Regions from separate parts of the Paenibacillus sp. FSL F4-0125 genome, predicted to be linked through region 2. Evidence: predicted binding sites of a transcription regulator. Region 2 holds the regulator's gene; each other region holds the start of a gene.
What was found. The regulator Rex, encoded in region 2, represses fermentation and respiration genes when NADH is low (regulators of the CRP and FNR family bind a similar motif). The targets are predictions, from matches to a motif close to TTGTGAAATATTTCACAA.
Positions count from the first base shown of each region.

Region 1: the regulator Rex is predicted to act here: its motif matches at 1,552-1,569, upstream of adhE (bifunctional acetaldehyde-CoA/alcohol dehydrogenase).
Region 3: the regulator Rex is predicted to act here: its motif matches at 1,922-1,939, upstream of NST74_RS19215 (polymer-forming cytoskeletal protein).

Region 1 is NZ_JBBOZJ010000001.1:4,754,849-4,759,142, reverse strand. Features, by position in the region: gene NST74_RS21245 (ABC transporter substrate-binding protein) at 1-1,237, shown strand, start outside; gene adhE (bifunctional acetaldehyde-CoA/alcohol dehydrogenase) at 1,644-4,265, shown strand.
Region 2 is NZ_JBBOZJ010000001.1:4,495,100-4,499,393, reverse strand. Features, by position in the region: gene dinG (ATP-dependent DNA helicase DinG) at 1-1,350, shown strand, start outside; gene NST74_RS19995 (redox-sensing transcriptional repressor Rex) at 1,484-2,134, shown strand; gene NST74_RS19990 (amidohydrolase) at 2,124-3,425, shown strand; gene NST74_RS19985 (cell wall elongation regulator TseB-like domain-containing protein) at 3,592-4,110, shown strand.
Region 3 is NZ_JBBOZJ010000001.1:4,319,092-4,323,385, forward strand. Features, by position in the region: gene NST74_RS19200 (LysR family transcriptional regulator) at 1-32, opposite strand, end outside; gene NST74_RS19205 (histidine phosphatase family protein) at 184-801, shown strand; gene NST74_RS19210 (hypothetical protein) at 891-1,136, opposite strand; gene NST74_RS19215 (polymer-forming cytoskeletal protein) at 1,313-1,864, opposite strand; gene aroA (3-phosphoshikimate 1-carboxyvinyltransferase) at 2,203-3,567, opposite strand; gene NST74_RS19225 (Coenzyme F420 hydrogenase/dehydrogenase, beta subunit C-terminal domain) at 3,524-4,294, opposite strand, start outside.

The DNA of each region.
Region 1 (4,294 bases), 260 kb from region 2:
GACTGAAGTGAGAGCGCAAGAAGATGACAAGATTAAACGTTTCCAGGCTGAATATCCAAATGTTGAAATTGTTAAAGATGACTGGCAGTACAATGTAAGTGAAATCGGAATCAAAATGGCTGCGAATGAAGCACCAACCTTCTTTAACACCTACGCTACAGAAGCTAAATTCCTGGTGGAAAAGGGCTGGGTTGCTGACATTACGGATCTTTGGAACAAATACGAATTTAAGGATCAAATTAACCCAGTACTGCAAAATCAGTTCATCATTGATGGTAAAGTTTTCGGAGTAACTCAAAAAGGTTATGTAACAACGACTATGATCAACAAAAAAATGCTGGATGAAAAAGGCGTTGCGGTCCCGCCAATGGATTGGACTTGGGATGATATGCTGAATACGGCTAAAGGCGTAGCTGATGTCAAAAAAGGTATTTCCGGTATTGCTCCAATGGGTAAAGGTAACGAAGCAGGCTGGAACTGGACCAACTTCCTGTTCGAAGCTGGCGGTGAAATTCAAAAGGTTGAAGGCGGCAAGGTTGTCGCTACCTTTAATTCCGATGCTGGTGTTAAAGCACTGGATTTCTACAAAAAACTTAGATGGGAAGCTAACGCGATTCCTCAGGACTGGGCACTTGGCTGGGGCGATGCTGTTGGCGCATTCCAACAAAGTCGTACAGCTATGGTAATGGCTGGGTCCGATGGCGTAATCGAGCAAGCACTGAATCAAGGTGGACTGAAACCTGAGGATGTGCTCACATATCCAATGCCTGCTATGGAGAAAGGCGGCAAGCATACGGGGGTACTTGGTGGTGATTACCTCGTAATTAATCCGAATGCAACACCAGATGAGCAAGAAATGGCATTCCGTTATATCACATTTGATTACTTCTCTGATAAAGGTTTGGAAGCACTGGATGCAGTTCTTCAACAACGTACAGCTGATGGTAAATACTTTATCCCGCCGCTCTTAGATTACTACTCAGCAGATTCTGAGTTTGGTAAGAAGACCAAAGCGGTTTATGACAAGTACACCAACGTATACCAATATAGCCCTGACATTATGGGACTTTTGGATGGTAAACCTGAAGCTCAATACAACACACAGGACTATTACGCAACCATGTCCAATGTTATTCAAGAGCTGTTCTCCAAAAAAGGAACGGATTCTAAGAGCCAGCTAGAAGCAGCAGCTAAAACAGTGCAAGAGAAATTCTTTGATACGATAAAAGCGGAATAGGTAAATTTTAAAAAAATCGGTCCCATTGGGGCCGTTTTTTTTGTTGTTATAATTTATAAATTTATAAATCTACAGAGCTAAAGATGATCAACTGACAAACTATTAAGGCATAGGAAAATCGTAAATTTCTGTGATGAAGGGAATGCTTTAACAGAGTACTGTATTCAAGTATTTGGAAAGAAATGGACCCAATAATTTGCTTATTAAAGTATAATTCTAAGATTTGAAGATAATTTTAACATAAAATATGGAAAAAAATCTATAATATGATCGAATGAAAGCGCTTTGAAAACAAATCAAAAAAACTTTATACTTTGTGAAAGATTTCACTATACAAGGTGGAAATCCTGTGATAAGATAAATGTGTAGAGAAAAACAACTAAAAATTGACAGGAGGACGAGGGAGATGGCAGTTAAGAACGAAGTCGCCGCCCAAGTTAAACAAGTTACCGCTGAAGAGTATATTCAGAATTTAGTGGATAAAGCGAAAAAAGCGCATGAGGCATTCATGGCGCTAGACCAAGAGCAAGTTGACACAATCGTTCATGCAATGGCGTTGGCTGGACTCGACAAACATATGTACCTCGCAAAATTAGCCGTAGAAGAAACTGGACGCGGCGTATATGAAGACAAAATTACGAAGAACATCTTCTCAACAGAATATATCTGGCACGGAATTAAATACGATAAAACAGTAGGCGTTATTGAAGACAATGCTTATGAAAGTTTCCAAAAAATTGCTGAGCCCGTCGGAATTGTAATGGGTATCACACCGGTAACCAACCCTACATCCACCACGATGTTTAAAGCGTTGATTTCGATTAAGACACGGAACCCTATTATATTCGGTTTCCACCCATCTGCGCAAGAGTGTAGTGCTGCAGCTGCTAAAATTCTTCATGATGCTGCCGTAAAAGCAGGCGCTCCTGAGAACTGTATCCAATGGATTGAAATGCCAACAATGGACAAGACAAACGCATTGATGAACAACCCAGACGTTGCTCTTATCTTGGCAACTGGTGGTTCTGCAATGGTAAAAGCAGCTTACAGCTGTGGTAAACCAGCTCTTGGCGTAGGCCCTGGTAACGTACCTGCTTTCATTGAAAAGAGCGCGGATATTGATCAAGCCGTAACGGACATCATTCTTTCTAAAACATTTGATAATGGTATGATCTGTGCTTCCGAGCAAGCTGTTATTATCGAAGAACCAATTTTCGATCAAGTGAAGAAAAAAATGATCGCAAATGGTTGCTACTTTGTTAATAAAGAAGAAGCTGCCAAACTGACTAGTGGAGCAATGAACGTAGATAAATGTGCGGTTAACCCAGCAATCGTAGGTCAATCCGCAGTGAAAATTGCTGAAATGTGTGGCATTCAAGTCCCTGCCGGCACAAAGATTCTGGTAGCAGAACTTGAAGGTGTAGGTACTAAATATCCACTATCCGCTGAAAAATTAAGCCCAGTTCTTGCTTGCTACAAGGTTAAAAATGCAGATCAAGGGATCGAACGTGCAGCTCAAGTTGTTGAATTTGGCGGCATGGGCCACAGCTCGGCTATCCACTCCAACAATGAAGAAGTAATCATGAAGTTCTCTAACCGTCTGCAAACAGGACGTATTCTAGTTAACTCGCCTTCCACACATGGTGCGATCGGCGATATTTATAACACTAATATCCCTTCGTTGACTCTGGGCTGCGGATCTTATGGTCGTAACTCCGTGTCGCAAAACGTTACAGCAATCAATTTGATCAACGTGAAAAGGGTGAATCGTCGTACCGTGAATATGCAATGGTTTAAAGTACCTGACAAGATCTATTTCGAAAAGGGCGCTACTCAGTACCTGACCAAAATGCCTGATATCACACGTGTCGCAATTATCACTGACCCAATGATGGTTAAGCTTGGATATGTTGAAAGAGTTGAACATTACCTGCGTCAACGCCAAACTCCTGTAGCTATCGAAGTGTTCTCGGAAGTTGAACCAGATCCATCGACAACTACAGTTGAAAAAGGTACTGCAATGATGAACAGATTCCAACCGGACTGCATCATCGCACTTGGCGGCGGTTCCCCAATGGATGCTGCAAAAGGAATGTGGTTATTCTATGAACATCCAGACGCAGACTTTAACGGTCTAAAACAAAAATTCATGGACATCCGTAAACGGGTATACAAATTCCCTAAACTTGGTAACAAAGCTAAGTTTGTAGCGATTCCAACTACTTCGGGTACGGGTTCGGAAGTAACATCTTTCGCAGTTATTACCGATAAAACAACTGAACAACACACTAAATATCCATTGGCTGACTATGAGTTAACACCAGACGTAGCTATCATTGATCCAGAGTTCGTATACAGCTTGCCAAAAACTGCAGTTGCAGATACAGGTATGGACGTATTGACACATGCTATCGAAGCTTATGTATCTGTTATGGCGAGTGACTACACTGATGGTCTAGCTATTAAAGCCATCCAACTGGTATTCCAATACCTTGAAAAATCGGCACTGGAAGGCGACAGAGTAGCTCGTGAGAAAATGCATAATGCATCAACACTTGCAGGTATGGCCTTTGCCAATGCATTCTTGGGAATTAACCACAGCTTGGCGCATAAATGGGGCGGACAGTACCACACCGCTCATGGTCGTACTAACGCGATCCTTATGCCACACGTTATCCGTTACAATGCTAAAAAACCTACGAAGTTCGCTTCGTTCCCTAAATATTCGCATTTCGTAGCTGATGAGCGTTACGCTGAAATTGCCCGTATTTTGGGATTGCCAGCTCGCACAACTGAAGAAGGTGTAACTAGCCTAATCAATGCTATTCGCGAGATGAATAAAAAATTGGGTATCGAGGAATCGTTCCAACAACTGGGCTTTGATCCTAAGGACTTCGAATCCCGTGTAGATTACTTGGCTGACCGTGCGTTTGAAGATCAATGTACAACTGCCAATCCTAAGCTGCCGTTGGTATCTGAACTTGCTGATGTATACCGTAATGCATTCTACGGAAGATTTGATAATTAATAATTGGTTAAATAGAGAATAGGATAGTT
Region 2 (4,294 bases):
GGCCAACTCCCAACGCTTCGTCAAATGCTTCAGTCATCAGGCAGTGAGGAAGCTTCTGAATGGAGCGGAGTTATCGATAGAATCTATCCAGATCTGCTTACTGTAAAAGAAACCTGGGATCTACTTAGTGACAAGCTATTCAGCCTCTTGCCGGAACGTAGCGATGCAGCAGCGGGAGAAGCTGGACAGCTAGTCATGCGGTTACTTCCTACCCGTAAACCGAAGGATTGGGATGAATTGGTTGCTTTAGAGAATACTATGAATCTGACATTAAGCGAAATTATCCGTAAGGGTGATAAAATGCTTAATGAGATGCGTGATCAAGAAGGTCAATCTTCTTCAGATAGTCTAGTAACCGATATTAGCGGCTTATTCAAGGATTTAGCTTCTATACGTGAGCAAGTACGGTTTTTTATGGGATTAAACGACGAGAATGTAGTATATTGGCTGGAGGCGAATGGAAATTATCGCAGCAAATCGCTACAGCTATATGCCGTCCCTGTTGATGTTAGTACCCAGCTTAAAGAGCTGTTCTTCGACAAAAAGAAAAGTATTGTGTTAACCTCGGCGACGCTTTCTGTCGATAAATCGTTCCAGTTTATGATTGATAATCTCGGACTCAATGAAGCTGCGGAAGAGGGGCGTCTAATGACATCTCTCCTTCCTTCTCCCTTTAAGTATCGGGAGCAGGCACTATTAGTAATTCCACGGGATTTCCCTAGTGTGAAAGGCAGTGTGGGTGATGCCCGATTTGTCGATACGCTCGTACAGTCACTAGCAGAAGCGGCAATTACGACACGCGGACGGATGCTTGTTCTGTTTACTTCTTACAAGATGCTGCGCCAAGTTTACGATCCTCTGAAAGAGGCTCTAGCCTCACAAGAAATTACGGTGCTAGGTCAAGGCGTGGAAGGTGGAAGCCGCAGTAAGCTGATTCGACGTTTTCAGGACAGTGCTGCTTCAGTTCTACTTGGAACTAGCAGCTTCTGGGAGGGAGTAGATATTCCGGGTGAGGCATTGACATGCCTGGCCATCGTGAGGCTTCCATTTCAACCGCCTAATCACCCTCTAGCGGAAGCGAAGTCTGAGTTATTACAAGCCCAGAAGAAGAATCCGTTTATGAAATTGTCGGTGCCTCAGGCAGTTATCCGCTTCAAGCAAGGATTTGGAAGACTGGTACGGACAGCGCAGGATCGGGGTATTGTTATAGTGTATGACACTAGGGTTATCGAATCTCATTATGGGAAGTATTTCCTTTATTCGTTGCCTGGCCCGAAAATGGAACATATGTTGACGGATCAAATGGTTCCTCGTATAGCAGAGTGGTTGGAAGACGGAGGCGTTTCTTAAGAAGGACATCTTCTGTTTAATTAATCACTCCACAATGAAGGGCGGTATAAGAGAATACCGCTCTTCATTGAGACGAGGTACAGAAATTTTAATAGGATTTAAACAGATTAGTACTTAAATTAGGAGGTAAATTATGAAATCGGATAAAATATCAGAAGCCGTTGTTCGAAGACTTCCTGTGTACTTACGTTTCTTGAATGATCTCCAGAAACGTGAAATATTAACCGTTTCCTCGCAAGAATTAGGACAAAAACTTGATCTCAATCCCGCTCAAATCCGTAAAGATTTAGCGTATTTTGGAGACTTCGGCAGAAAAGGTATTGGGTATGACGTAACTTATCTTATTGAGAAAATCCGTCATATTTTAAAGCTGGACCAACAGCTGAATGTGGCTTTAGTAGGTGCCGGTAACCTTGGACATGCATTATCTAATTATAATGCTTATCTGAAAGATACTATGAAGATTACCGCTATATTTGACTCTTATGCACCTAAGGTAGGGCGGAAAATCAACTCTCTTACGGTTCAACCCATGGAGGAGCTAGGTCAGACAGTTCGTGAGCAAGGCATTCGAATTGGGATTATTACAGTACCTGACTCAGAAGCGCAGAATGTAGCAGATATTCTTATTGAATCTGGTATTGAGGCGATTTTGAATTTTGCACCAGTGATTCTAAAAACACCACCGAATATCCGGGTTCATGCAGCCGATTTTACAACGGATTTGCAAAGCCTTGCTTATTATTTGAAAGACGGAAAGGAAGAAAGCGGAAATGAAGAGTAGTAAAACGATTATCAAAGGCGGGCGTTTTCTTATTCCGGGAACGGATGAGCCTGTTCTTAGTGGATATATGACTATTGAAGATGATTTGATCACTTACATAGGAAAAGAAGAGCCTTTGATGGAAGAAGGTGTGCAAGTTGTTGATGGCAGTCGTCTGTTGTTTATGCCTGGTCTGGTAAACACACACGGCCATGCCGCAATGTCATTGCTTCGTGGTTATGGAGATGATTTAGCGCTTCAAGTGTGGCTTCAGGAAAAAATGTGGCCGATGGAAGAGAAATTCACCGGAGAAGATGTGTACTGGGGAACCTCCTTGTCTGTTCTGGAAATGCTGAAAGGTGGCACTACAACCTTCCTGGATATGTATGATCATATGGATCGAGTAGCTGAGGTGGTCGAATTGTCAGGTATCCGTTCCGTATTGATGAGAGGCGTAATCGGCCTTTGTCCAGAGGAAGTACAGAATCACAAGCTTGCGGAAGCGATTTCTTTTGCACGTAACTGGCATGGAAAGGCTGACGGTAGAATTACAACGATGATCTCGCCACACGCCCCATATACCTGCCCGCCGGATTTCTTTGTTAAGTTTGTACAGGCGGCACATGATTTGGATTTACCGATGCATACCCATATGTCCGAAACGAAACGCGAAGTGGAGCAGAATGTAGTGGATTACGGACTGCGGCCTGTAGCGCATTTAGAGAAGCTTGGAATGTTCACACGTCCGTCTATTGTTGCTCATGGCGTTCATTTGAATGATGAAGAGATCGAGATTCTGGCTCGTCATAATGTAGGTGTATCTCATAACCCGGGAAGTAATCTAAAACTGGCTAGTGGAGTTGCTCGTGTTACAGATCTTCTAAAGGCCGGTGTGAAGGTGTCGCTGGGTACAGATGGCGCGGCAAGTAATAATAACTTGGATATGTTTGAAGAGATGCGTCTTGCAGCACTTATCCATAAAGGTGTAAGTGGTGATCCTACGGCTGTACCGGCTCCGGAAGCTCTGAGTATGGCTACAGAGTATGGCGCGAAGTCTATCTTTTTAAATGATGTGGGCAGGCTCGCTGTAGGCATGAAAGCTGACTTTATCGCGATTGATATAGACCAGCCGCATTTACTACCGCACACAGATTTGCTGTCTCATGCTGTATACTCTGCCAGTGCCAAGGATGTTGAGCATGTATGGGTGAATGGTAAACAGGTTGTAAAACATGGACAATGTCTAACGTTAGATGAGGAAGCTATCCGTCGTAAGGCGCAAGAATCCTTTGAGGGGCTGCTCAAGCGCTAGTCTAAGATCATAAATTAACTGAAAGGCTGTGACTTTCTGCGTTTGCAAAAGTTACGGCCTTTTCTGTAAATATAAGAATTTATATGAATGAATATGAAACTTTGGATAAACACACGGGTGTGTTATATAATCAAAAAAGATATATTACTAGAAAGGGAGCTGTACCTTGAAGAAAAGGAAAAAATGGATCCTCCTGGGGTCAGTTCTGATTCTGCTCCTTCTGTTTGGACTTATCCAGTTCTATGCCTATATTATGAAAGATCAATGGAACGAGCGAGATATTGCTAAGGATATCGCCAAAACCAGCGCTGGTCTGACAGAGGTAACTAAAGCACAGAAATCCGTGTGGGATGAAAATGCAGTGTACTGGGTCTTAACAGGGAAGAATCAATCCGGGACCGAGTTGATGGTATGGGTACGCTTTACTGTAGACGGGAAGTTTGCAGAAGGCAACGACGCAGTATATGCTGAGGAACTGAGTAAAGGGACCTCTGAAGCGAAAATACGCAGCATAATTAAAGCTGATCTTCCGGACGTTAGTATCGAGCGGTTGTTGCCGGGGGTATATAACGGAGAGTACGCATGGCAGCTTTTTTATAAACAAAGCGGTCGGTATTATTATCAATTTTATCGGTTCTCAGATGGAGCTCGAATGGGTGAAGGATATAGTTTACCCAGCCGCTAAAATAAACAAGAGTACTATACTAGAAACAAGCGGACCATTTATGGTTCGCTTGTTTTCGTTAATTTGATGGATTATTTTGATATACTTGTAATGTACTATTTGTGATATACTAAATAGGCAGTTTTTATATATTCTTTTTAAAAAACACATGTGAAAATGAGCCTGTTAATGACAAGTAACGGCC
Region 3 (4,294 bases), 180 kb from region 2:
TAGTAAAACAATTTTAATACATGAAAGTTCATCGTGATATCTTCCTAACTCTATAAAATAAAATCATTATTCAAGAAGCTTCGTTTCTCACTATAACCATACATTATGGATCCTAAATATTATATATTGTTTATTTATATTTATTTATCCTATACTTACAACTTAATAAGGGAGGTTTCGTTAATGAAGGAGACAGTTTTATTCTTAACCCGGCATGGACAAACCGAATGGAATTTGCAACAACGGATGCAGGGGCATCAAAATTCGGCACTTACAGCGTTAGGTGAGCAGCAGGCTGAATGGTTGAGAGATCGTTTGGAAGGCGAAAATTTAAGTGCAATTTATTCTAGTACTAGCCCAAGAGCATTGCATACTGCGCAGATTTTACGGGGGAAGCGGAGTTTATCCATTCAACAGGATGCTTCTTTAATGGAAATTAACATGAGCATCTGGGAAGGAATGAACACGGATCAGATTGAACAAGATTATCCTTTACAATACTCTCATTTTTTCACCAGACCTGATCTATATCTCCCTCTAGCTTCAGGGGAAACCTACAGTCAGCTTGAACAAAGAGTAACACCGACTATAGAGCGTATCATTAACGATAACAAAGGACTTGAGGTGCTTATTGTCACTCATCGGATAACGTTAAAAGTTATAATGGCTCATTTTCTCAATAAATCATTGCAAGAGTTAGGGGAAATGCCGGATATTCTCTCCACAGCCTTATGTAAAGTAACGCTAACGGACCATCATACTACCATTGATCTCTACGGCGATACTTCACATTATCTTTGAAAAAAGCCCCACGAAACGTCCACAGTATTAGGTAACTGCAAAAAAAGGTAACTCCGATATAAACGGAATCACCCTTTTAGACTTGAAAATTACATCTCTACACTTTTGATTACAAAGCTACGGACCTTCATCCATTTTCCTGAAATGAATTCGTCAATCGTTTTCGTCTTCGGTCTAACACAAAAACGATGCTTGCTCCCTTTATCAAATCCCACCGCTTCAAAAATCAAAGCGTCACCTATTTGCTCCTTAAAGAACACTTGCTTCAATCCCAATCTATTTAACATTTCAAGCTTTACACTCTCAATATACGTACGTGAATATTCCTTAGACATATGTGTTCCTCCTAGTAGTGGTAGTAATATTATAAGATCAATATTAAGAAAATCAACCAAAGATCACATAATCATTATCCAGAACCGTCTAATCCGGGATACATCTCATCACCTTAATAACAAAAAACCAACCCATAGTCTATGGGTTGGTTTCTACGTATGAGATGATTACAAAATTATTTAACTTCTGTTGTTCCAGTCACTTTTCCGTCAATCTTTGCAGATGCTTTCAGATCCTCGCTTGTGAAGTATAGGTTACCGTCAATTGTTGCGGTTTCAGGCAGAGTAAAACCTTTCGCTTCTACATAAACATCGCCTTTAATCGTTCCGCCTTCAACTTTCAAATTTTCACTTTGTACAGTAAACTTAGGTACGGTAAGTGTATAACTTGCAGTGATCTTATGATCAGCGTCTTGTGAGTAAAGGGCAATCTTACGATAGATGTCGCCATCAGCGGCTCCTTTATCATGGAATTCTCCAGCTACAACAACCTCTTCAGGAATCGTTACATCATTTAGAATAGCTACAATCCAGTTTCCATCTTTGCTTACAGCTTTAGTAAATGCATCTGCTTGATTCACAATCGAGGCAGTAGTGACTGCATCTGTCTGCTCAGCAGCCGGAGCTGAAGTTGCCGCCGAGTTAGTTGCTTTATCCTCGTTTGCTCCACAACCAGCCAATACCGCTACCGAAACCCCGGCCACCAAAATCATTTTAAATAGTTTCATTTCGATTCCCCCTAATTTTGATTATAAATTAATTATATATTAAAATTCTTAATAATTAAGTGAATGGTTTCACAAATTTGTGTCAGTATATAAAGCGATTTCATTGTTCTGTCTCGTCTGGATTAAAATTTGTTTTCATGAGAACACCTCTTCTCGCTGACTTATTTAGGTTCTTAAATCTATTTACCCAAAATATAAAAATCATCACAAGGAAGAGTATGTTCATAGAAAAGGATACAGTTTATCAACTAGTTAAATGAAATAAAAAAAGCTAGAGCACACACAGCGCTCCGCTCTAGCTTGGTAGCTCCACCTTAGATACGTTGTCTTTAATCTCGTCACTGCAAAATTTCAATCTCAGCAAATTGAGACAGATCATTCAGAAACTCAGGATAAGAAACAGCGATACAACCACAATTCCGAATAATAGAAGGCTCTTCCATACTACTAGCTAGAACGGCGGCAGTCATAGCAATTCGGTGATCACCATAACTATCCACGACTGCAGGCGAAGGACTACGACCACCAAAGATAATAAGTTCATCTTCATTATAAGAAGTCTCGAGTCCAAACGCCGCTAATAGCTTGGCAGTTGTCTCCAATCGGTTTGTATCCTTATCCTTCAGTTCCCTACAGTTCCTAATGACGGTAGTCCCCTCAGCGAATGCTGATACTACAGCTAACAATGGAACCTCATCGATCAGACTCTGTACTTTTTCGTTACCTTCCACATGTACGGAAGTTAGTGTTTTTCCTGTAGTGCAGTAAAGATCCGCTATTGGCTCACCCGATATTAGCTGCCTTTCCCGATGTAGCTTCAGATCCAACCCCATCTCTCGTAGCACGCTGACGAATCCAAACCGAGTTGGATTCACACCTACATCTCTGATCCAAAGTTCCTTTTTACGATCCATACTACGAATCGTAAAAGCTGCTAGCAAAAATGCTGCGGAAGACAAATCGCCTGGAACAATCACATCCTTGGCTGCAAAGTTATAACCACCTCGGATAGAGGTAACGTTATTCTGGATTTCAATATCAATTCCAAAATATTTCATCAATCGTTCCGTGTGATCGCGACTCTGGCACATTTGTCGATAGCTACTTGTTCCATCTGTATAGAGACCCGCAAATAGAAAGGCTGATTTCTCCTGTGCGCTAGCTACTGTTGCCTCGATATTGATAGGGCTCAATGGGAACCTACCGTTAATCACAAGCGGAAGGTAGCCTTCGCTTTCGAGATAGGTGATCGACGATCCCATTTCTATCAGCGGTTGTGCCACCCAATCCATAGGCCTAGTAGATAGAAGTCGATTGCCGGCTAGCTCGACTGCAAATGGATGACCGGCCAGAACAGACATGATAAGTCTCGCAGATGTAGCAGTATTCCCGATTTCAAGTCTGGCATCAGGAATTCTTAATGATTGTAGCCCCAATCCATAGACAGTTAATGCATTACCATTCCATGCAAACGTTACACCTAATTGGCGCAAAATAGCGATACAACTCTCAATGTCACGAGATCGCAGTACATTATGAATAACTCCCTTCCCTTCGGCAATGGCGTTCATCATAATTGCCCTTTGAGAAATAGATTTATCCCCGGGAACCGATGCATATTTGAATGAGTGCTCGTCCAACTTCGCGCTTACCCTCAAGTCAAATTTTGTTGGCAGTTCGGTTTTGTTCCGTACCAATTCCATTCCTAATCACCTCGTCATCCGAGAGTATTTGCGAATATTTCATATCTCTTCCAGGAGCAAGCGGGATTTTCCTGTCACCTTGCGCAGCGTAGCTACGGTAACGCTGGCGCTTACGCTCTAAGCCAAGGTTGTTATCGAATGTGTAATCAACCAGCTCGATCGCATTCCTGCGCCTCGCTAGTTCAATCAGCTTTGCCCCCATCGCAGTTCTTACCATCACCGTAGAGGAGGCTTTTACTGACACTCCAGTTTTGCTGGAATCAAAAATATTCGGGTCCCCATCTGAAATGGAAATATCAGCTATTCCAGACCACCAATCGGGGCAGGATAAGCAGCGGAATGTCTTGAATTTCTTGAACTCTTCTACCAACCTGTAAAACGGCAGCGAATGTTCTTTGCCATCCCGTGTTCTGACCACAAACTGTCCCGGATATTCTCCTTCTCGGTAGCGCATAAAGAGAACGTCCTCTAGCTGAACTCCCAGAATTCCAGCAATCAGATGTTCGGTTCCAGCCAAAGATGTATTCGAAGCGCAACCCAGTTCAATCGTAAAGGCTACCTTACTAGCCAGGAAAGAGGCAGGTGTGTCCTCTGGTAAGTTGAGTAATTTATTAATGCCTTGAATTTGACATGGAACACCGATAATTCCAATTCGCTCATACCGGGAATCATTCAACAAGTGAAGATTGGGGGTGATGCAATAACTCGTTTGCGCACATTCGATAAT